Linked DNA regions of Pseudobacteroides sp.. The protein of the gene in region 2 interacts with the protein of the main gene of each other region in a pairwise test. Links are inferred from orthologs where the notes say so. Each region holds a gene or a part of one and is shown on either strand. Other genes may lie near its edges.

What was found.
Region 1: the proteins of VIO64_RS16350 (region 2) and sfsA interact in binary tests that used the Escherichia coli proteins (3 or more experiments, as listed by UniProt). The link is inferred for Pseudobacteroides sp. from one-to-one orthologs.

The regions. Positions count from the first base shown.
Region 1 is NZ_DATCTU010000113.1:21,736-33,346, forward strand. Bases 2,854-5,671 are described here. They hold sfsA (DNA/RNA nuclease SfsA), read right to left. Parts: upstream 4,697-5,671; coding sequence 4,010-4,696; downstream 2,854-4,009. Other genes in these bases: ribD (bifunctional diaminohydroxyphosphoribosylaminopyrimidine deaminase/5-amino-6-(5-phosphoribosylamino)uracil reductase RibD), read right to left, coding at 2,854-3,707; VIO64_RS18695 (hypothetical protein), read right to left, coding at 5,024-5,671. Outside these bases: VIO64_RS18665 (DNA-3-methyladenine glycosylase I), read right to left, coding at 1-14; ribE (6,7-dimethyl-8-ribityllumazine synthase), read right to left, coding at 224-691; VIO64_RS18675 (bifunctional 3,4-dihydroxy-2-butanone-4-phosphate synthase/GTP cyclohydrolase II), read right to left, coding at 692-1,903; VIO64_RS18680 (riboflavin synthase), read right to left, coding at 1,931-2,584; more of ribD, read right to left, coding at 2,565-2,853; more of VIO64_RS18695, read right to left, coding at 5,672-6,118; VIO64_RS18700 (HlyD family efflux transporter periplasmic adaptor subunit), read right to left, coding at 6,133-7,668; VIO64_RS18705 (peptidase domain-containing ABC transporter), read right to left, coding at 7,665-9,935; VIO64_RS18710 (type II CAAX endopeptidase family protein), read right to left, coding at 10,200-11,036; VIO64_RS18715 (hypothetical protein), read right to left, coding at 11,109-11,297. UniProt on the Escherichia coli protein: Binds to DNA non-specifically. Could be a regulatory factor involved in maltose metabolism.
Region 2 is NZ_DATCTU010000103.1:24,217-35,961, forward strand. Bases 3,424-6,375 are described here. They hold VIO64_RS16350 (glutamate-5-semialdehyde dehydrogenase), read right to left. Parts: upstream 5,569-6,375; coding sequence 4,279-5,568; downstream 3,424-4,278. Other genes in these bases: VIO64_RS16345 (penicillin-binding transpeptidase domain-containing protein), read right to left, coding at 3,424-4,168; VIO64_RS16355 (2Fe-2S iron-sulfur cluster binding domain-containing protein), read right to left, coding at 5,913-6,179. Outside these bases: VIO64_RS16330 (acetylxylan esterase), read left to right, coding at 1-621; VIO64_RS16335 (hypothetical protein), read left to right, coding at 708-938; VIO64_RS16340 (hypothetical protein), read right to left, coding at 1,046-1,846; more of VIO64_RS16345, read right to left, coding at 1,901-3,423; VIO64_RS16360 (hypothetical protein), read right to left, coding at 6,386-6,676; VIO64_RS16365 (hypothetical protein), read right to left, coding at 6,715-6,876; VIO64_RS16380 (S1 domain-containing RNA-binding protein), read right to left, coding at 7,525-7,947; VIO64_RS16385 (septum formation initiator family protein), read right to left, coding at 8,058-8,336; spore cortex biosynthesis protein YabQ, read right to left, coding at 8,503-9,006; sporulation protein YabP, read right to left, coding at 9,068-9,358; VIO64_RS16400 (RNA-binding S4 domain-containing protein), read right to left, coding at 9,587-9,832; VIO64_RS16405 (HU family DNA-binding protein), read right to left, coding at 9,934-10,248; mazG (nucleoside triphosphate pyrophosphohydrolase), read right to left, coding at 10,372-11,160; spoVT (stage V sporulation protein T), read right to left, coding at 11,491-11,745. UniProt on the Escherichia coli protein: Catalyzes the NADPH-dependent reduction of L-glutamate 5-phosphate into L-glutamate 5-semialdehyde and phosphate. The product spontaneously undergoes cyclization to form 1-pyrroline-5-carboxylate.

The DNA.
Region 1 (11,611 bases), on a different replicon or contig from region 2:
TTATTCCTTTTCATGTTCTACTTCCTCCGTTATTGACAAAATTTTTTTAAGGAGCATTATTATAAGAATTTTACTGCAAACACAAATAAGCCTGCCGATTTTTTTCGGTGGGCTTATTTTTTTCTTTCTGTCAGAGAAACAGAATTTTAATTGTTCTATAGCAATGCTATCTCATATCCTAAACTTACAAACTTGCAACAGCCCTCCTACAACAATACTCCTATTATATAATCTTCATCAAGTTAGCCATTTCAATAGCTGTTACAGCTGCGTCATAGCCTTTATTTCCCGCCTTTGTTCCTGCTCTTTCAATGGCCTGCTCTATTGTATCCGTCGTAAGTACTCCGAAAATTACAGGAATGCCGGTATCTAATGAAACTTTGGCTATTCCTTTTGACACTTCATTAGAAACATAGTCAAAATGAGGAGTTGAGCCTCTAATTACTGCCCCCAGGCAAATAACAGCATCAAACCTCTTGGAATTTGCCAGTTTCTGTGCTGCCAGAGGTATCTCAAAAGCACCCGGAACCCATGTCAGCTCTATGTTTTCCTCTGTTCCGCCATGCCTTACAATGCCGTCAATACATCCGCCAACAAGCTTACTGCCTATAAAATCGTTAAACCTTCCTATTACAACACCGAATCTAAGATCCTTAGCTATAAGATTTCCTGCATTAGTTTTTATTGCCATTTACTGTTCCTCCCTATAATCATCTAATAAATGCCCCATTTTTTCTTTTTTTGTTTTAAGATAGAAGCTGTTTACTTCATTTTCCTGTATCTGCAGCGGTACTCTTTCAATAACTTCCAGACCATATCCTTTAAGGCCTACAAGCTTTTTGGGATTGTTGGTAAGAAGCTTGATTTTTTTGACACCAAGATCACAAAGTATCTGTGCACCTATTCCATAGTCCCTCAAATCAGGTGCAAATCCCAGTAAAACATTGGCTTCTACTGTATCCTTGCCCTTATCCTGAAGCTCATATGCCCTTATCTTATTAACAAGACCTATACCCCTGCCTTCCTGCCGCATATATAAAACTATTCCCCTGCCTTCATCGGATATCCTTTTTAATGCAGCCTTTAACTGTTCACCGCAGTCACACCTTAGTGAATGAAACGCATCTCCCGTAAGACATTCCGAATGAACCCTTACCAAAACAGGCTCACTTGAAGATATATCTCCCTTAACAAGAGCAACATGATGTTCTTTGCTTATTGAATTTTCAAAAGCTACTATCTTAAACTCACCGAAGGCGGTAGGCATTTTAGCCTCAGCAGCCTTTCTTATAAGCTTTTCAGTATTTCTCCTGTACTCTATAAGCTGTGCTATTGTAATTATTTTAAGATCATGCTGCTTCACATATTCCATAAGCTGAGGAACCCTTGCCATTGTACCGTCATCATTCATTATCTCGCAGATAAGTCCTGCTGGGTATAGTCCTGCCAACCTTGCGAGATCAACAGATGCCTCGGTGTGTCCTGCACGCTTTAATACTCCTCCATTTTTTGCAACCAAAGGAAATACATGCCCAGGTCTTACAAAATCCTCTCTTTTAGCCTCTGAATTTGTGAGCTCCTTTATGGTTTTAGCCCTCTCAAACGCCGAAATACCGGTAGTTGATGTGATGTGGTCAACTGTGACAGTGAAGGCCGTCCTCATATTTTCGTTGTTGTTATCAACCATCATATGCAAATCCAGTTCATTTGCACGGCACTCGTCTAGCGGAACACAAATCATACCCCTGCCATATGTAGCCATAAAGGTTATGCTTTGAGGCGTGACCATTTGTGCTGCCATGACAATATCTCCTTCATTCTCTCTGTCTTCGTCATCAACAACAACTATCATATTACCTTTTTTTATTTCCTCTATAGCTTCCTCAATTGTATTGAATTTCATTTTACATCCTCCTCTATGACACTAAAATCACAAAAAGCCGTTGTCCCTCAAAAAGTCCATGGTCAAATTGCTTTTACTCTCTGTTTTTTCACCATTGAACAAAGTCAGTTTTTCGATATACTTTGCAACCTGATCAACCTCAATATTTACAATATCTCCAGTCTTTTTATCTCCTAAAACAGTCATGTGCCGTGTATGGGGTATCAAGGATACCTTGAATAAGCTCTCATCTATATAAGCCACAGTAAGGCTTGTTCCATCAATTGCAACGGACCCTTTATGTATTATATATTTCAATATATACCCATCAGTCCTTATTGAGTACCAAACCGAATTATCCTCTTCTTCCATTTGAGTTATGGTTCCTATGCCATCTATATGACCGCTGACAATATGCCCTCCCAGCCTATCTGAGAGTCTTAATGCCCTTTCCAGGTTTACCTTCGATCCTATACCCATATCTCTTAAACTTGTTCTCCTAAGGGTCTCAGGCATCACATCGGCAGCAAAATACCCGTTTCCCATATTGGTAACCGTAAGGCAGACTCCATTAACTGCTATACTGTCGCCAATCTTTGATCCCTCAAGAACATTGCTGCAACTAATCATTAGCTTAATAGATCTGCTGCCGTATGATATGTTTTTTACCTTTCCCAATTCCTCAACAATCCCGGTAAACATTGCTTTTCACATACCCTTCTATAAGTATATCATCATCAAACCTTTCAAGGGAAACTTCCTCCAGCGAAACAGCATCCTTCATGTACCGCCTGCCTTGACCTTCAACAGGCGTGGGTGCATTGGCCCCGCCTATAATTTTGGGCGATATGAAGCTCATTACCTTATCTACAATTCCATACTGAAGGGCTGATGAATTAAGGGTCCCTCCACCCTCTAACAATATACTGTCTATTTCCAGTTTATAAAGCTCACCCATAAGTTTTGCAAGGTCTACTCCTGTAACGGTGCCATTTTCCATTTTGTCAGCCTTGATTATTGTGACACCTTTTTTTATTAGAGCTTCTTCTTTTTCCTTAGGTATTTTTGAAGTAGTGGCGAGAATAACACCCTTATCCGAATCAACATTAAGAACCCTGGACTTCTCAGGAATTTTACCCGTGCTGTCAACAATAACCCTAACGGAATCGGCTCCTGTTTCTCCCTCAAGCCTTGTAGTCAGCGAAGGATCATCCTTTAGTACTGTATTTATACCTACCATTATGGAAGCTACCCTGTTTCTTATTAAATGGACATACTGCCTTGATTTTTCACCCGTAATCCATTTGGAGTCCCCTGTAGCTGCAGCAATTTTACCATCAAGAGTCATAGCAGTTTTCATTATCACAAAGGGCTGCTTCTTTGTGATATATTTTATAAAAATTTCATTTAACTTTTTTGCATTTTTTTCCAACACGCCGGTAATTACATTTATACCCGCATCCTTCAGAATTCCTATCCCTCTTCCCGAAACCTTGGGATTGGGATCCTCCATCGCAACAACAACTTCCTTTATTCCAGCCTGCACAATTGCATTAGCACAGGGAGGCGTCCTTCCAAAATGGGAGCAGGGCTCAAGGTTAACATACATGGTTCCGCCACTTATGTCACCCCTGGCATTGTAAATTGCAGCTGCTTCTGCGTGGGCACACCCAAGCACCTCATGAAAACCTTCCGCCACAATTTCTCCATCCTTTACAACTACAGCACCAACGAGGGGGTTGGGATTTGTCTTTCCGCTGCCGCCTTTTGCAAGCTCCATTGCCTTCATCATATACTTTTCGTGTATGTCCAAATTAGTCTCCATTTTAATTAAACCACCTGATTAAAATACGTAGTAGTATTTCCTAAACATCTAAAAATTCCCTGATGATAATATCTTCAGGGAATTTAATAATACAATTTTTATTCTTCTTCCATCCAGACTTTACTGTCGGCTCCGGACTTTGACCGGATCTGCTTTATAAAAGCTCGCGGGCTCGCATTACTGCCTACCGCCGGTAAGGAATTTCACCTATCCCTGAAGATTTTATTAAGTTTTATTTGTTAATATATTTTTTACCATACCAGCACCTTTTAGTCAAGCTATTTTAAACAGCAGCAATTATCCTAAAGTATCACATTTATCCTTTCACCCAATACTATTCCATCCTCCTCAACAATAGAATCAAATGCAAGAATTTTCACCCCATGACTTGCAGCCTTTTTTAGTCCTTCTGAAAACCTGGAATCCATTTTAGAATTGGGCATAAAGCATCGGACCCCCTTCATCTGTATCAGGAAAATAATATATCCTTCATACCCCATTTCTACGGCTTCTTTCATTTCCAATACATGCTTGGTGCCTCTTTCCGTAGGTGCATCAGGGAACATTGCCACCTTGTCCACTTCAAGAGTAGCTCCCTTCACTTCTATAAATATTTTCCTTTCATTGCCCTCACAATATATGTCAAACCTGGACTTTCTAAATGTTACCTCTCTTTTAAGAAATGAAATATTTCGAAGCTCCTCTATTTCACCGTTGCTAATTGCCTCACTTATTACCGTATTAGGTATCAGGGAATCTATATTTATGAGCATACTGCCCTTATAAGCACCTATTAATGAATATCTTGTTTTTCTTTTTTCGCCGAAAGCTTCCTCTAAAACTACCTCTGTGCCCTTTTTTAATATTTCCCTGCACCTTCCGGTATTTTTTACATGAACAACTTCTTCATTGCCGTCTATAACAACCCTTGCAATAAACCTGTTTGGTCTTTCCAAGAAAATTCCTTTTACCACTTTTCTATATTTCATCATTCTCTCCTCTATATAAAAACATTCAAATTATATATACCCTGTGAAGGGTAATTAATTCAATAAAAGAAAAAGTCAGAAAATAGCCACATAACTGTGGTTTATAATTGGAATTCACAATAAAAACAAGACACTAAAAAAGGCTTTAATCATATATGGCTATTATAGCACAATAAAGAACTCCTGATCTGCTCCATCAATTCCAGTAAAATCTGTATGAGAGTAGGATACTGGCTTGAAAAACAATTCAAGATTTTTCTAGATATCAGGAATTTTGCTGTTAACTACTTTGAATTTTTGCGTCAATCAGCCTATCGAACATATTTTCTATTTATTCTGAATAATAATCCCATTTTCAATCAAATTTATCATGGTTTTTGCATTAATTTTATCAACAATTGAGTTATAACCATTGTTTAATTCTTTTAAAACAAGGAATTTATCTGACAAATACTGAAGCTCGCTTATGTCACCATTATCATATTTAGTCTTCAAAACATCCAATTGGCGATTTAAAATACCCTTACGTTCCTGAGTTGTAGAATAAGAAATAAGTCCCTGTTTAAAAATATTATACTGTTGTTCAACATAGGTATCAATTTGCTGTTTTAATACATTTGCATCCGCTTGAAGCTTAGATCGTTCAGATACTGCTGTCCCATATGAAGGATCACTTTCACCGACACATGTCCTTAGGCTTGAAACCAAGCTGCTATGAAACCCAATATATGCATTTGTTTGAAGCAGTCCGATATTATTATCCTCGCATTTCTTCCTAAGAGTTGCTAAAGAATAGGTGTCCGAACCATCAACCGTAGATGGAATGCTAAACGAAGGGTCAAACTGTACAGCTGTAGTCTCATTAAGCCTTGATTTTAGAGCATTTTTACCCTCATCAATACTTTGATTAAGGCTTATAATTATGTCCTGCACAATTTTCTTCCTGCAATTCAAGTCATCAACAGCAAGCTGTGTTGAATCTCCTTGATTCAGCTTCTCCTGTTCAACAGATATCTGCTTATTTACAACCTCCAGTTCGCTTTGAGCCAATAAAAGCTGTTTTATTGACAGGCATACATTATAATACTCAACCTGCAATTGATATTTTTCTACCATCTGCTGTTGTTCTTTTTTCTTAGGATACCAGGTTTTATCATGATTCAATCTATCAAGCTGATTTTGTAATAACGCTGTTTGCTTTCGACTGTCATTATACTGTTTAATTGTTTCACTATAGCGGGACTCAAGAACCTGATGCTCGCTGTCAACAACCTGAACATTCAGATTGCTGTTATCAACGTATCCCTTAAGGTCATCAAGGGATTTATTGGTGTAGATTCTGCCCGCAGCATATACACCTGTTGCTGCAATGCCCAACATAACTAATACAGTAATTGAAACAAAACGCTTATTTTTAACCACATTCATCTGTCCTTTCAATCAATGAGATTTATCTTTTCAAGAAGCCACCACAATATTTTTCGTGATTTTGTTACAACCCGGGCTTCACACACCATTCCAACCTTAACTTGGGCTTTGACTCCTTTGTAGCTTTCAAGTTCAGTTTTATCCACAGTAGCTTCTACCATATAGAAATTTGATCCTGATTCCTTATCTACTCTGGCATCCGTACCAATCCTTTTCACAATGCCCTCCACCTCACCATACTCTCGGTATGGAAGTGCAAGGAAATGGTATTTAATTCTTTGCCCCTCTTTAATGCTTGCGATATCTTTATTTGATACCATTAGTTGAATCTTGTATTGGGTGCTTGTATATGGAACAATCGCTGCGATATCAATTCCATTTTGAATCAAATCCCCGCGGTTTATTTCCGTATATAGGTTTACTATACCATCAATAGGAGAAGTTACAATAGCTTCTTTTAAATTCAGTTCAAGGTTTTTTAATTCACTTTTTGCCTTATCAAGGTTCATTCTATTTGCGGACAGGCCATCTTCAATTTGACCAAGCGTATCAAGATGCAACTTTTCAATCACCAGTTCTGTGTTTTGGCTCTTACCGTTGTATGCATCAAGGCTTGTCTTCCATTTTGATATTGAATTGGTAAGCTCGCCAACGCTCTCCTCTGATTGCTTGATTGAATCCTGCAAATTCATAACAAATTCATTTTTGAATTTATCTGCATCCAGCTTTGCAAGTTCCATTTGATTTTTTGCATCCTCCAGTTCCTTTCTCGCTACACCACCTGCATCATAAAGCTTTTTAATCCTCTCATAAGTATCTCTTTTTTGCTCATATAGTGAGTTCAATCGGTTGATATTAAATTCATAATCCTCATATCTCCTTTGATACTCAGTATTGCCTTTATCAAACAGGTTCTTATTCTTCTCGACCGAAACAAGCATAGTCTCTAGGTTTTTTAAAACGTCTTTTGTGTTTTTCAGCTTGACCTCTACCATTTTCATTGAAGATTTTGCATCACCTTTTAACTGCATCAGGTCAAGCTTGGAGTTATTCAGCTGCTCCACATTCGTTTTCCTATCAGTCATATACTTCTGAAATTGGTTATAATAATCAACCTCATCAGCATTGACCGGATCAAAAAAGTTTTTCTCTTCCAGTACGCTTTTTTTGAACTTCTGAAGATTTTTGTTTTCCTTTTCAAGCCTTGAAACTAACTTTACTTTCTCATCCTTATCAAGAAGAATTCCATTGGCCTCAATGGTATAAAGCACATCGCCTTTTTTGACTCGCATTCCTTCTTCAATGTTAACCTTTTCTACTCGTCCGGCTATAGCATTCCTTATTGTGCTTATCCTTTCTCCTGGTCTTACTGCACCGTTTGCCTTGACATAGTCATCTATTTCTCCAAAGTATGCCCAAATCAACGCTGCACCGATAATGGCAAAAAGTATATATACAAACCATGCCATGAAAAAGTGAGGTTTTGCTTCTAGCATTTCCCTGCTGTCAGACATATCCTTTATGTCTTGTATGTAAGTTTTCATTCTCCATCACCTTCCTTTGCCGCTGCAGACTCAAAAACTCCTTGGACAAATGGAACGAAGGAATTTAAAGAAATTCCTGTTTCCTTTTTTATATACTTTTCAGATAGTTCTGGCAATTGTTCCGTCCAAAGCTCATAGTACAAACCCTTTTTATTCATCAGTTCTTTATGTGTTCCACTTTCCACAAATTCTCCTTTATCCATAACATAAATTTTGTCGCACCTCATTATGGTGGAAAGTCTATGGGCAATTATAAGGGTGGTAACGCCATGAGTATGTTCGTTGATAGTCTTTTCTATAGCTTTTTCCGTTAAGGAGTCAAGGTTGCTTGTGGCTTCGTCCATTATCAGTATATCAGGCTTTTTTAGAAGTGCACGCGTTATAGCTAGTCTTTGCTTTTGACCACCTGATAGGTTGGAACCGTTTTCCTCCAACATAGTTTCATATCTTAAAGGCATCTGGTTAATAAAATCATGTGCCTTTGCCATTTTTGCAGATTCAATAACAGTTTCCATATCCGGGTTTTCTATACCAAGAGTAAGGTTCTCATATATGGTGCCACTAAAAAGAAAAATATCCTGAGAAATATATGCAATGCGTTCACGCAGATAATTCATGTTTATATCCTTGACATTGTAACCATTGATAAGTATTTCTCCTTTTTCCCATTTATAAAGGTTCAACAACAGCTTTACCAAGGTTGTTTTACCGGAGCCGCTTTCACCAACAAAGGCGATTTTTTCCCCGCTATTTATTTTAAGATTAATATTTTTCAAAACTAACTGACGAGTGCCATAACGAAAATCCAACTCTTTAAATTCTATCAGTCCTTTAAGTGTACTTGGTGCTATTTTTTTGTCTTCGCTTTCACTCTTCTCAAGTTCCAAATCCAATATTTCTCCCAATCTGTCAGAAGCAACTATGGCCGTCTGCATCATTGGCTGGAGGTTAATCAGATTTTTTATCGGATCAAGAAAATACGCTAGAAGTGCATTAAATGCCAATAGCTGGCCAACCGACATATCTCCCTTTATAACACTATACGCTCCTGCCCAAAGGATTACAATCCCTCCGATCGATGCTACAAATCCAGTCAGCGAATTTTCAAGGTTATTTATCCACCCACCTTTAAAAATGCTTTTCAAAAGCTTTATAAACTTTTTCTCTGTCTCAATATTTGCCTTGCGTTCAGCATTAAAGGTTTTGACAGTTTCAATACCATTTAAGGACTCAACCAGATATGATGTAAGCTGTGCATTGTTTTCCATCTGTACCCGATTTATATTTCTTATTGGCTTGTTAAAGGAAAATACAATAACGGCATAGACTATAACCATAATGAAAGCAATGGCAAATAGAAATGAACTTTGCGAATAAAGTATTATTCCACCTGCTATTGCCATCAGAGTATCAATCATTATTGTGAGTGTTGCCCCCGATATAGCTTCCCTCACCTTTGAAGCATCCATGAACCTTGATATAATTTCTCCAACTTTTCGTGTTCCAAAGAAGTTCATGGGTAATTGCAGGACATGGCTATAATAACCAAGGATTAATGATATGTCCAACTTCTGGCTAAGATATAAAAGCAGGTGTGACCTGAATGCATTCAACAGAAGTTTAAAAATGCTTAAAAGAATGATGCCTACTGAAACAATATGTAATGTATTCATTAAATTATTGGGCAGTATATCATCCATCATGAATTTAAAATAAAAAGAACTCAGTATCCCTAATATTGTATAGATAAGGGATGCTAGAAATATATTTATAATTAACTTCTTTTGAGGGGCTAATAAGCCAGAAAAACGTGAGAATATTCCTTTTGTTTCGTTGCCTTTTTTGAATTGTGCTGAAGGAGCAAGCAAAATAAGCACACCTGTCCAAACTTTGAAAAAATCTTCTGGCGTACACTTGACAATGCCTTTTCCAGGATCGGCAACAATTACTTGTTTTTTTGTTATTTTATGAATTACAACGTAATGAAGCAAGCTTCCACCAACTACTACATGGGCAATTGCTGGAAGGGGAAATTCTGAAAAAAAAGCTTCCTGATTTCCTCGGACAGCTTTAGACGTAAATCCTAATTGTTCAGCTGCTTTTATTAGCCCATAAGCATTTGTACCTTGCTTATCGGTGCCCGCAACTTCTCTTATTTTTGTAATTGGTATCTTTAAGCCGTATTGTTTACTTATGGTTGCAAGACATGCTGCTCCGCAATCTGCGGTATCATATTGTTTTATACAGTAGTATTTTTTAAATATCACAACTCTAACCTCACTAGCAAATATCAAATATATGAAAATGTAATAACTATATAACGAATTATACATAAACAAGCTAGTATAATTCGATCTCAAAATGTATGTATTAAAAAGTGTTAGTGCTAATCCGTACTATTAAACTATTGAAAAGTGTTACTGATCTTTGTTAGTCAGAGCAAATAATTAATGATTTTAACAGAATTTACAATAGACAGATGTAAAAGATTAAGCACTTTTCATATAGTTATTTAATTATTCTATACTAATCTAAACAGCAGTCATTTCTTTATTTTGCGTTTTATTTCTCCATAAAGGAATAAACATAACACTTAAGAATAAAGCACTAAAAATAAGAAACACTATTCTGTAGTTATCAAAGATTTGAATGGTTTTGAATTTACTCAATACAATACCAGAAATGTTAAACCCTAAATGAAATATAATAGGGCTCAATATAGATTTGTACCAATTGTATATAAGTGCAAGCAAGACACCTAGTATAATTGTGTAGATAGCCTGAATGATATTTCCGTGAAAAGCAGCGAATATAACAGCTTGAATAATTAATGCAACTACCACAGGTAAGTTCTTCCGAAGCTCATTATATATAATACCTCTAAAGAAAAATTCTTCAAAAATTGGGGTAACGATTCCCATAACAATTATAACAATTAAGACATTTCCTAACATTAAAGGCTCTGTAATTTCCGTGTACTGTGTAACCATATTAGAAAATCCATCTATCTGTACGACATATGATACTAATGTGGATAAAAAAAACTGCATTAATACTGCTGAAATTATGAGCAATCCTATAGTTTTCATATTAATTCTGTTAAAATTAAAATTCTTAAATATATTCTCTTTACGTATTCTGAATAAAACCCACATAAATAATACTGTGACAATATTTACAAATATTATCGTAACATATGCATATTTTTCAGAATAATTTTCAAAATTTATTGTTAAATCTATATTTCCAGTTGCTAAATTAATAATAATAAGCACTATACCAATAATTATTCCAACAAAAATAGTAGCAAAATAATAAACACCTATAAAAACAGCTAAAAGTCCTACCATTTTAAAAATTTTTTTCATATATACATGATTCTCCAATTATCTAAATTTCATTAATCTTATACAATATCATAATTACACCCTTTTATTATTCTATAGAGTTTTTTTTATTCTATAAACCTCATAAAATACACCCACTATAAAAAGTATTCCCGCTATTGAATCAAGTATTGCAGATAAAAAATTATTGCTCACAAATTGGACTATTGAGGATACTATAAAAAACACACCCAATATTGAAAACAAAATACATGCAAATATGAGCTTTCGAGTTTTATTCATAAAACTTCCCTCTCCTTATTTATTCGTATGCTCTCGGAAACTCCGAGGGCTTTATTTATCTGACTTTTGAGAGTTAACTTTTCTTTTTCACCCCCACAAATCAGTTAAAATTTTATTAAAATTTCCAGCCATAATTTCCATAATTATGCTTATATGGTATCATGCCACCTTGACAAATCCCCACGTCTCCAAAAATGGAATTACATGGATACTTTTTCCACACAATCTGATTCTGGAGGCGATATATGTTACGACATTGGACTTCACATGAAAGTTACCAGCACACATTGAGACTCAAGCTCTTATTTCATTTT
Region 2 (11,745 bases):
TTTATGTTCTGCAGGGGCCAGCAGGGAGACAGCATTGATAATGTAGTATCCACCCATGGACACAGCACAGGCTGGATGACCAAGGGCTTGCTATCACCTGAAAAATACTACTATCGAGCGGTTTACATGGATGCGGTTAGAGCTGCGGAAATATTGGCATCTATCGAAGGCGTCAACAAAGACAAAATAGCAGTAGTGGGAGAGAGCCAGGGTGGTGCCTTAGCTTTAGCTACTGCAGCATTATCGCCAATTCCGGTACTTTCTGTTACCGAATACCCATTTCTGTCTCACTTTAATAGGGCAATAGATATTTGTCCAGAGGGGCCATATGGTGAATTGAATGAATTTTTCAGGCGTAATTCAGCAGATCCTCAAATTGAGATTGAAGCCAAAAAGACCCTCTCATATTTTGATATGATGAATCTTGCACCTAATATTAAATGTCACTGCCTCACATCAATAGGACTTGTTGACACAATTACTCCTCCATCAACCGTGTTTGCCGCATTCAACCATATGAAATGCTCAAAGGAAATATCTGTGTTCAGATATTTCGGTCATGAATATATACCCGGGTTTCTTGATAAGAAGCTTAAGACATTGATGGAATTTCTTCTTTAATACTTCCAAGAACCGATTAAAGGTGGTAAGATAATAATGTTGTCAACTTTAATATTTCAAATAAAACACGAAGAAAGGTGAAAAACATGTCTACAAATGAAAACAATAATATTGAGGAAATCTTAGAGGTTTCTTCAGACATTATCGAAAAAAAACAAAACTGGGCTGGATTTGTTGAAACAACCGTTGTTAATTTTTTTGTTGAATGCAAGCTTGAAAAGCTCAATATTGAAGACGGAAGAGGGAATAAAGCAAAGCTTGCAAGGCAGAAAGACGACACAATAAAGGTGGAATACACCTCCACAACAACATTATAAAATAGAACAAATAATAATTTTAACCGGATTTGAAGACCAAATCCGGTTAATGCTTTAATTAGATTAAAAGTGCAAAAAGCTTACATTTGACTACTTTTATCTGCAGATCAGTGTTTATGTTTCCCCAGATGATCGCTGCAGTATTCATAATCACTTCCGCAAGTTCGGCAATAGCCAAATTTCAATTGAGGGTAATCCTCTGATGTTCTTCCGCAAACCCTGCACCTATGAACAATCTTAAAATTTCTCTCAGGCACAATAACCTTGAATTTCCTTCTTTTTTGCTGCTTTATCAACTTCTTAACCTTGGGCCCCACCCATCTTTGATACATATCACTGCCAAAGAACATAATGAAGCTGGTAAATGATAATATTGCTGCAATCTTAACATACAGGTAACCAAACATTATGGTGTACAGCACATACAAAAGCTCAAACCAAGCAAGGTATTTAACCTTAACCGGTATAATGAAAAACAAAAGAAGCTTAAAGTCAGGATTTATATAAGCAAATGCAAGGAAAATGGACAGAATGATAAACTCAGATGTCCCGTATCCTGTTATAAAAGCAGCTATTATTGCTGAAACCATACCGATAAAATAATAGAGCGTCAGCCTGAAACTGCCCCAGTACTTTTCCATAGATGTACCAAACATATAGAATATGTAAAGCATAAATATAACTGCTATGATACCCAAACCCGGAGGAACAAAAATAAAGGATATCAATCTCCAGACTTCCCCGCTTAAGACTCTTGAAGCATCCAGTGCCAATAAACCAAACACACTGTTACTTCGAGAAAACTCATTTACCGCGAACAATATGGCAGTTACTATAACTATATACCTTACCAACCCGGGAATGGAAAAACGTTTGTACTTCCTTTCAAGCTTATCTATCCAGTTCATTCAAACATTCCTTTCATTTGATAATAGATTATGTATAACTAAAGTCTGTCACTTCTAGTCATCCAGATTACTGCCCGTTTCAAAATTTACTCCTACCTCATATCCTTTTTGAACTTCCTTGCCCGGTAAAACTGATTGGGAAACAGCAAAACCTTCCCCATTGACCTTTATATTAAGTCCAATATCATTAAGTGTATTTATGGCCTCCAAAACAGTTTTCTTGCTTAAGTCAGGTACCTTTACCATTACAGGCTTATCGGTTTTATACATATACAGTGTAATAAATGAATTCTCCCTTACTATTGTCCCCGGCTTTGGGTATTGGGATATAACCTTTGTGTTCTTAACATCTCCCAAATCTTCCTTTATAAAATCAAGCTTGCTTTTTTTCAATTCTGCAGCAGCGTTTTCAATATCCATATTTCTTACATCAGGGACAGTGTATTCCCTTGGAATAAGCTTCTTATCACGCTCTGTGTATTTTCTTTCAACACCTAAATGTTCCAGTGTCTCTTCAATAATTTTTCCAGCTACGGGAGCCGCTACATACCCCCCTGTGTGTTCTTTCATATTGGGATAGTCCAGCGTAACCAATATTGTAATTACAGGGTTATCGATAGGTGCAAGCCCTGCAAAGGAAGCCACATATCTTTCTTCATCCTTATAATCAATGGGCACGGCCCATGGAATATTCAGGTTTTTAGCCAAGTCAGGCAAGCCTAATCTGTTTGTATTTTTTGTTGTTTCAGCTGTACCTGTTTTACCAGCAACACCATACCCTTTTACGTATGATTTCCCTCCTGTACCGTTAGGGTCACTGACAACACCTAATAGTATATCCTTTAATGTTTCACTGGTCTGCCTTGAAATTACATTTCTAACAACCTCAGGTTCATTTCTTTCAATTATATTTCCATCCTGGTCTGTTATTTCTTTTACTATATGAGGTTCCAAAAGTTTTCCTCCGTTGGCAATAGCCGAGTATGCCGTTATTAGCTGAAGAGGCGTTATTGTAAACCTCTGTCCAAAGGAAGCAACAGCCATATCCAACTTTGTAGGCTTCTCCTGAAATATACCGCCAAGTTCTTCAGGAAGTTCTATACCTGTCTTATCATAAAACCCAAAGGCTTTCATATACCCATAAAATCTATCTAATCCAACATCCTGAGACAGCTTTGCGTATACAGGATTACAAGACCTATACATACTGAGTCTGAAGCTTTCAACTCCATGCCTGTTGGGTAGGTGACAATCTATTTTAGGTGAATTGGGAGTTAGTCTGTATGTAAAATCGTTAACAGTTGTATCGGGAGTAACCAGTCCTTCTTCTATACCTATGGCAGAAGTAATGGTTTTAAATGTTGAACCAGGCTCATAAGTGTCAGCAAGTGTTTTATTTTTCCATATGTAATTCCATAAGAATTTCCCTTCATTCTCTCCGGTACCTTTCCATTTGGTTGGATCTGCCCCTTGCGGCACACCGGTGGGCTTATTCAAATCGAAATCAGGCTTTGAAACCATCGCAAGAATTTCACCTGTCCTGGGATCCATTACAATTGCAGTCCCCCCGTTAACAACCTTAAACTGGGTTATAGCTTCACTCAAAGCCCTATCTGCTATATCCTGAATCACTTCATCAATTGTAAGGACTATATTTGACCCATCCCTTACATCGATGACCTTGCTTTCTCCAGGCATTACTCCCTGACCGCCTGCATCAACCTCACTCAAAATTTTACCAGGTTTTCCTTTCAGGTATTTATCCATGGTTCTTTCAATACCCAGCACCCCACTGTTTTCAAAGTCTGTAAACCCAATAACATGTGAAGCTAAACTGCCAGCAGGATAGTATCTTTTCGGCTCTTCTTCAAGATAAACACCCTCAATCTTTTTTTCCTTAATCCAGGTCTTAATCTTTTCGGAGGTATCCTTATCCACTTTCCTTTTTATAAGCTGGTATTTACTTTTTTTGTTTGCCAGCTTTTTTGAAATTTCGTTTTTATCGGTCTGAAGAATCTGGGACAACATTGATGCTATTTCGTCCGCATCCTCCTTCAGCTTGTGGATATTCTCAGGGCACACGGATATTGTATAATAGGGTATACTCACTGCAAGCTCTTTTCTATTCCTGTCATAAATATTCCCTCTTCTTGGGGATATCAATGTATCTCTTGTCTGCTGTGCCAAAGCCGCTGAACTTAGCTTGCCGCCTTCAATGATCTGAAGCCAGACAAACCTGCCAATCAAGGCAGTTATCATGGCTACAAATATGAATAATACAAAAGCAATTCTCCCCTTTTTTATCTTTTGTAATGAGCTCAAAAAACTTCACACCTTTCCAAACAACTTACTCTTATTAAAAAACACTTTAAATTTAAAGTGTTTTTATTTGATAAATGAATATATTCTAAATATCGGCACATTATTAATTTTTACATAGGAAAATCTTTATCGGTTTTTTTATGTTTAAATGTCCTTACATGTTTTGAGTAATCATCTACTATATGACCATTTCCAATGAGCTTGTATTTGTATATTATAAGACCATCCAACCCAACAGGACCTCTCGCGTGAATTTTACTTGTGCTTATACCTACCTCTGCACCAAAACCATAACGGAATCCATCAGAAAACCTTGTTGAGCAATTCCAAAATACATTTCCCGAATCCACAAGACTCATAAACCTAGCTGCCTTATTTTTATCCTTCGTAATAATTGCATCGGTATGTCCCGATCCATAACGATTTATATGCTCAATCGCTTCGTCCAAATCCTTTACTATCTTAACGGACAGAATATAATCAAGGTACTCAGTTGCCCAATCATCCATAGTTGCAGACTTAGCATCAACAATCCCCCGAACCTTCTCACATCCCCTAAGCTCAACATCCTTTTTGTCAAGTTCTGCCTTAAGTGCAGGTAGAAAATCCCTTGCAATCTTTTCATTTACAAGGAGTGTTTCAGCTGCATTGCAAACTGCAACATACTGAGTTTTGGAATCTGTAACGATCCTTACAGCCATATCTGTATCAGCATCTTCCTCAACATAACAATGGCATATTCCGTCAGCATGCCCCATTACAGGAATCCTGGAATTATTCATTATATGCCTTACAAACTCATTTGACCCCCTAGGAATAATAAGGTCTATATAACCGTCCATTTTCAGCATTTCACTTACATCCGACCTTGTTTCAATTTGACTGATCCAACCCTCTGGCATGCCGGCCTCAATAGTTGCTTCATCTATAATCTTTGTCAAAATCCTGTTAGTTTCCTTCGCCTCTGAGCCACCCTTTAATAAAACACTGTTTCCGCTCTTTAAGCAAAGTGTGGATATCTGAACCAATGCATCAGGTCTTGATTCAAAAATTATTCCTATCACGCCGATAGGGCATGTAACTCTGTAAAGCTCCAAACCTTCATCAAGCTCAGTAGAAGATAGTGTTTCCCCGACAGGGTCTGGGAGACCTATAAGACTTTTTATACCCTCTATGACATCATTTATTTTGCTTTCATCGAATTTAAGCCTCTTTAATAAAGGAGCTGCAAGGTTTTCTTTTTCGCTCCTTTGCAAATCTTCCTTGTTAGCCTCTACAATCTCATTTTTTCTTTCTCCAAGCTTTATCGCAATGTTCTCCAAGGCTTTATTCTTCAATTCTCCACTAACAGCAGAAAGCTTAATGGAAGCCTCTTTAGCCTTTATGGCAATCTCCTGCATATTCAATACAACCAACTCCTTGTAAATTTATGTTCCAACGACCAAAGAAGAAAATCACTTGAGATTTTGCAACCTTTAGCCTTATAATATCCTTTTTGCACACTGTTGGGAATTTATTATATTCTAACATAAACCATTTGTTTTGAAAAACATTTTTGCTTATTTAATGTATGATTAAAAAATTACATTCGCTTTCTACGTATCTGGTGGTTTAGCTTCACTAAACTGCTCGCCATGCACCCCGGGTGTTGACGAGTTAATTCAACACCTGAGCGAAATTTATAGCGGAAGTTATTTTTTGTTCCTGCCTAAGAATATTTCCGATAGACTAGTTTAAAATGGTTCTAATCTATCAGCTCAATCTTTGCGTCCCCAATTATCTTTGTTTCACATGCAAGCCTGTATCCCTTCTCAATCTGCTCATCACTTAAAAACTTTTTTTCAGCTTTTGACAACTCCGAAACCTCTCCGTCTGCTACCCTGACCATGCACTTTCCACACTTTCCCCTTCCGTCACAACTCGCCTTTATCTTTAAATTTAAGTCCAAGGCTACATCCAATATTGATTTTTCTTTTTTTATTTTTGTTTTTTTAATGAATTTAACCTTCATAAAACCAATCCTCCATAGCTTAATAAAATCCATTATCCATCTATACTTACCACTATTTTATATATTTCCTCCAAAAAAAATATCTAAATAATATAAATAATAAATAAAAGAAGATCCTGGTCATCCACGATCCTCTTTTATTTGGATTTGTACGCTCCCTATAAAGGTTTCCTAATCACTTATGGAACACTATTATTTTTCTGCCCTCAAGTTTGATTATTGTTCTCCGCTTCCTTTAATACTTCTTCGAAACTTTCTTCGAAGTCGGAATTCTTGCTATAATACTTTATGTTTCGAGCCATTTTTTCAAGCGTATTCAAAGAACTGGCACCTGTAGCATTCTCCAACTTATCATGACTGTCCGACATCAAACTTAGCGAATCTTTATATCTTTCTCTGAATTTACTTTCAAATTCCTTATTCACATTGTCAAATGAAACTTCATTTATATTAAATTGCTGACTGAAATTCAAACCTTGGGTGTTATTACCTTCCATAATCCCTTACACTCCCTCATGTATTATTGGGTCCCTAACTATTCCTTTGTATTATTCTTTTCTTCTGATGCCCTTTTCTTTTCATTTTCCTTTAGCTCAGATGTGCTTTCATCTTTTCCATATTCTTTGTTGAAGGGTGACTTCTCTAAGAAACTTCCAATTTCCATATCAATCTTTCCAAAAGGGTTCCATCCTTTCATAACAAAACCTCCTAATGGATAATGTTTTTATAATGTTTATTTAATAATATTTTGTATCATTATCATGAAAATTATATTTGTTAATAATGCTAAAAAAGCCTTAATGTACGAAAACACTTCCCACTTAATTCCATAACATTTAAAAGTGTTTATTCAATATTTGGATATTACTATAAAATAAGATAATTCCCTAAAAAATAAAAATGACTTATTCATGTGAATAAGTCATTTTTATTTTAGTTGCGGGGGCCGGATTTGAACCGACGACCTTCGGGTTATGAGCCCGACGAGCTACCATACTGCTCCACCCCGCGATATGAAAATCGCATTATAAGTGATGTTAGTGCCGGAGACCGGAATCGAACCGGTACGGAGGATTAGTCCGCAGGATTTTAAGTCCTGTGCGTCTGCCAGTTCCGCCACTCCGGCATATCTGCATCACTTATCAGCGACTTTTACATTGTAATACATTAATTGTTGTTTGTCAATAACTTTTTAATGTTAAATTGTGCTATTTTTATATTTCTATAAAAGCTTAATTGCTATCATGAGAAATTGGGTGTAGAGTACACCATCATTCCCCATATATACACAAATATCCGGGTAATTTACCCGGATATTTAATATAATCAATTAAGTTGATATCATTTAAAATTGAGCAGATCTTCTGTACCCACCACTGCCCCTTTTGGATTCAAAATTTTTCTTTAAATCATGAAGCTTTTCATCACTATCCTTCATGAACTTTGCCAGTCGCTCTTCGAATGACAGGTTATCAGTGCTATTTCTGTTCCAGTCAATATCAACAGGCTTAACAGTTCTGTGATTAGTATTGGATTCTTGAGCTTTCTTAATAGATAAACTAATCTTACCGTTTTTGTCTACTGAAATAATCTTCACTTTAACAACTTGATTTTCTTTGAGATGTGACCTTATGTCTTTGACATATTCCTCAGCAACTTCAGAAATGTGCACCAGACCTGTTTTTCCTTCCGGCAGTTGAATAAAAGCCCCAAAACTGGTTATACCGGAGACCTTACCTTCAACTATCTTGCCAACTTCAACCAGCATAAAAAATATTATCCTCCTTGGAATATAAATAGGGTAAGTTAATTATACCTCAAAAAATGCATTTCGTCAATACCCTATTAAGCTCCCAAAACTCCTAGCAGACAGTTACATTATCTATTCACATCAATATATACTCTTTCATTCTTTTTAACCATTCCAAGCTCTTCCCTTGCCATCTTTTCTATGTACTCATCACTGTTGACATTTTTCATTTGCTTTTCCAAATCTGCACCCTGCTTTTTCTGAAGAGTAATCTTGTTCTCCAAATCTGCATGCTGTTCTTTCTTAGAATCTAAAAGCCCTTTAAGGCTAACACTTATGTAGCCTGAGTATAAAAGAATCAAAGCAATAACGATGAACCAAAATTTACTCTTTCTCTTTTTCTTCATAACCATAACTCCTCTTTTGTACAAAATCGCTTGCGATTTTGCATCCTTGGTTATTGTCGTGAGAAATTGTGGTGTAGCATACATCATAATTTCATAGACATTAACAAACATTTTAACACCTATATTTTATAATTCAATAACTTATTTGTAAATCCTTCTTTGATACTTATATTTTTTTTCTTTTGTTTCTAAAGATTCTATTTGATATTTTATACTTATCCAAATTTATCCTTGCTACCCTTTTTGAGTTCCTTAAAATTCTTGTAAAAATTTTATATATAAAAATGCATGGTATTGAGAAGAACCTGAAGATAACTCTTATAGGATAAATAAGTATTCGCCATAATGTTTTTAGTACCCTTTTGAGAAATTCAATAACTCTTAAGGATACATACATGACCACCTTACTTAATAGAAGTATATATAAAACCGCCCCTATAATGGTTCCAAGAAAAATATATCCCCTGATTTCACCTTCGTTTCCAATGTATACAATGGTAAACATAATCGCTGCCGATATGCTCCAGTATAGAAGGTCCTCAATATATGTTATTATGTTGTTAGTCTTAATGGTCTTCCTTTTGATTCTGAATATGTCATATACAAAAGATATTAACATTCCTCCAAAAACAGACCATAAAAAGATATTTACTTGATTGCTTATCGACATATATTATCCCAACCATTAGTCCTTTAGCTATTATCAAAAATACAATTTATCCTCAGGCAGTTTATTTAAACATCTTTGCCCAAAAACCACCTGACTTGCCGCCTTCTTTGTCACTGTATTCCAAAGAACAGATGTCACCTTCGATATCAAGCTCCGAATTATCGAGATTAAGCTTGTTAATATGCAAATCTTCGCCTTTTACTGTCAGAACTCCAAGTTCAGTATCTACTATAACGCACTCATCGTTAAAGCTTTCAACATCTAAAACACCGGAAATGCTAAGCCTCTCCCTGTTTTCAAGTATTAAATTTTGAACTTTCTGCTGTTTTATACTTTTTTTGTCCTCAATCATAGTCTTTCTCCCCTTTAATAGATGTGTTTTAGTTTGTAATACCATATGATTTAGTATTACGGTATTTTATCCACATATCTATTCCTATGCTTGGGAGCATCTAAAAATACCTTATAAATGGACATAGACATAAAAAATCACAAAGTGATTTTTAACCTTGACCGTTGTCGTGGGAAATTGTGGTGTGTATACACCATAATTTCCTAGACATAAAAAAAAGTGATTATATCAATCACCTTTTTCTATGTACATTCCTTTAGCATCACTTTTGGAGACTGTTTCAGATATGGATGCTACTTCTACCTTCACATTGCTGTTACCGAATTGAATTTCTATCGTATCTCCAACCTTAACCTCGTTTGAAGGCTTTGCTGTTTTTCCGTTAATCTTTACTCTTCCCTGATCACATGCTTCACTTGCCAATGTTCGTCTTTTAATAAGTCTAGATACCTTAAGGTACTTGTCAATCCGCAATTCCTTCACCCCACTTACTTAAATTCATCTTTGCAAAAATGGGCGACCTTCCACGGCTCGCCCATTTTTACCTTCTTAGAATAGCTTATACATATATAATACTATTTATTTACTTCGTCTTTTAAAGCTTTTCCAACTTTAAATACTGGAGCCTTAGTTGCTGGTATTGTTATTTCTTCCTTAGTCTGAGGATTTCTTCCCTTTCTTTCAGCTCTTTCTCTAACTTCAAAAGATCCAAAGCCTACCAACTGAACCTTGTCACCATTTTTAAGTGCTTCTTCAACACTTTCAATAAATGCGTTAAGTGCTTTTTCTGCGTCTTTCTTTGACATATTACTCTTTTCAGCAATGCTAGTGATTAAATCTGATTTGTTCATCTTTTTCCTCCTTAAGTTTTGATTGCTATATATAACCATCTTCGAAAAGTGCAGCTTAGTATGCTTTATCAAAATAAAACTTATTATATAAAAGTTTTATCTATTTTAAAGCTGATAAGTTATGTAATAAATCCCAACTACTTTCCAAAGATAATTGCTAAATTAAATACTTTTATCCTTTGCCATATCCCACAACTTATCCATTTCTTCCAATGTCATTTCCTCAAGATTTTTACCGGCTTTTTTGCCCTCATTCTCTACGAATTCAAACCTTTTAATAAATTTATTAATAGTTCCCGTTAAAGCCAATTCAGGTTGAATCTTTAAGAACCTTGCAAGATTAACAACGGAAAATAGCACATCACCAAGCTCATCAGTTATTCTTTCCACATTTTTACTCTTATATACATCTTTTAATTCAAGAATTTCTTCATCCAGCTTTCTCATTGCATCCTCAGTCTTGTCCCAGTCAAATCCTACCTGAGCTGCCTTCTGCTGTATCTTGTAGCTCCTCATTAATGCCGGAAGATTAGAGGGCACATCCTTTAAAACACTGGTTTGGTTGGTAAGTCCCTTTTCCTTCTTTTTGATAGCTTCCCAGTTGTCAACCACTTGATCTGCAGTTTCAGCCTTATCTTCACCAAAAACATGAGTATGTCTTAAAATCATTTTCCTTGAAACTGCTGTTATTACATCACCAATATCAAAAGTGCCCTCTTCCTTTCCAATCTGGGAATGGAATACAATTTGTAAAAGCAAATCTCCCAATTCCTCTGTTGTTTTATCCTTATCCTTCAGATCAATTGCTTCTAGTACTTCATAGGTCTCTTCTATCAGATATTTTTTTAAGCTATCGTGAGACTGCTCCCTATCCCATGGGCACCCATTTTCACTTCTTAAAAGCTCCATAATGTCCACAAGATCTTTAAATTCGTACTTATCCTTAAGCATAATTATTCTCCCGCCAATACCTTAGTTTTTATATAACAATACTGTAGAAAACCTAATAAAAAGTGCAACTTTTGTTAATATAGTTTTCTTTCTGAAAAATAGTATAATTTATTAAATGTAAATATGCAATAAAAATAAATAAAAATCAACATTTACTTTCAATATAAAAATAACAGGTATTCTTTAAAATCCTGTTATTTTAATTAATGGACTAGTAAAATATTACTTCCGCCTTTAATATATAGCAAAATTTATAGCGGAAGTTATATTTTAGCTATTTCCAAGTTTAAGTGATTATTAAATATCATGGCAATAATTCGTTTAATAATATTACTGCTCCATTTGCTTCCCTAAGAATCCGGATGCGGACTGTGCAAGTTTTGCCTCTACCTCTCCCATTCTTGTATTAGGATCCATGGATAAAAGAATAACAGCTCCAATAGGATCTCCTTCTGATATTATAGGTGATACAACCTGAGCAGTATACCTTCTGTCTCCCGGCTCATCAGCTACAATAGAGATGGTTTTTTCATCAGGTGATTTAACCAGGAAAACTGACTTTTCCTCTATAACCTTTTCTATGTC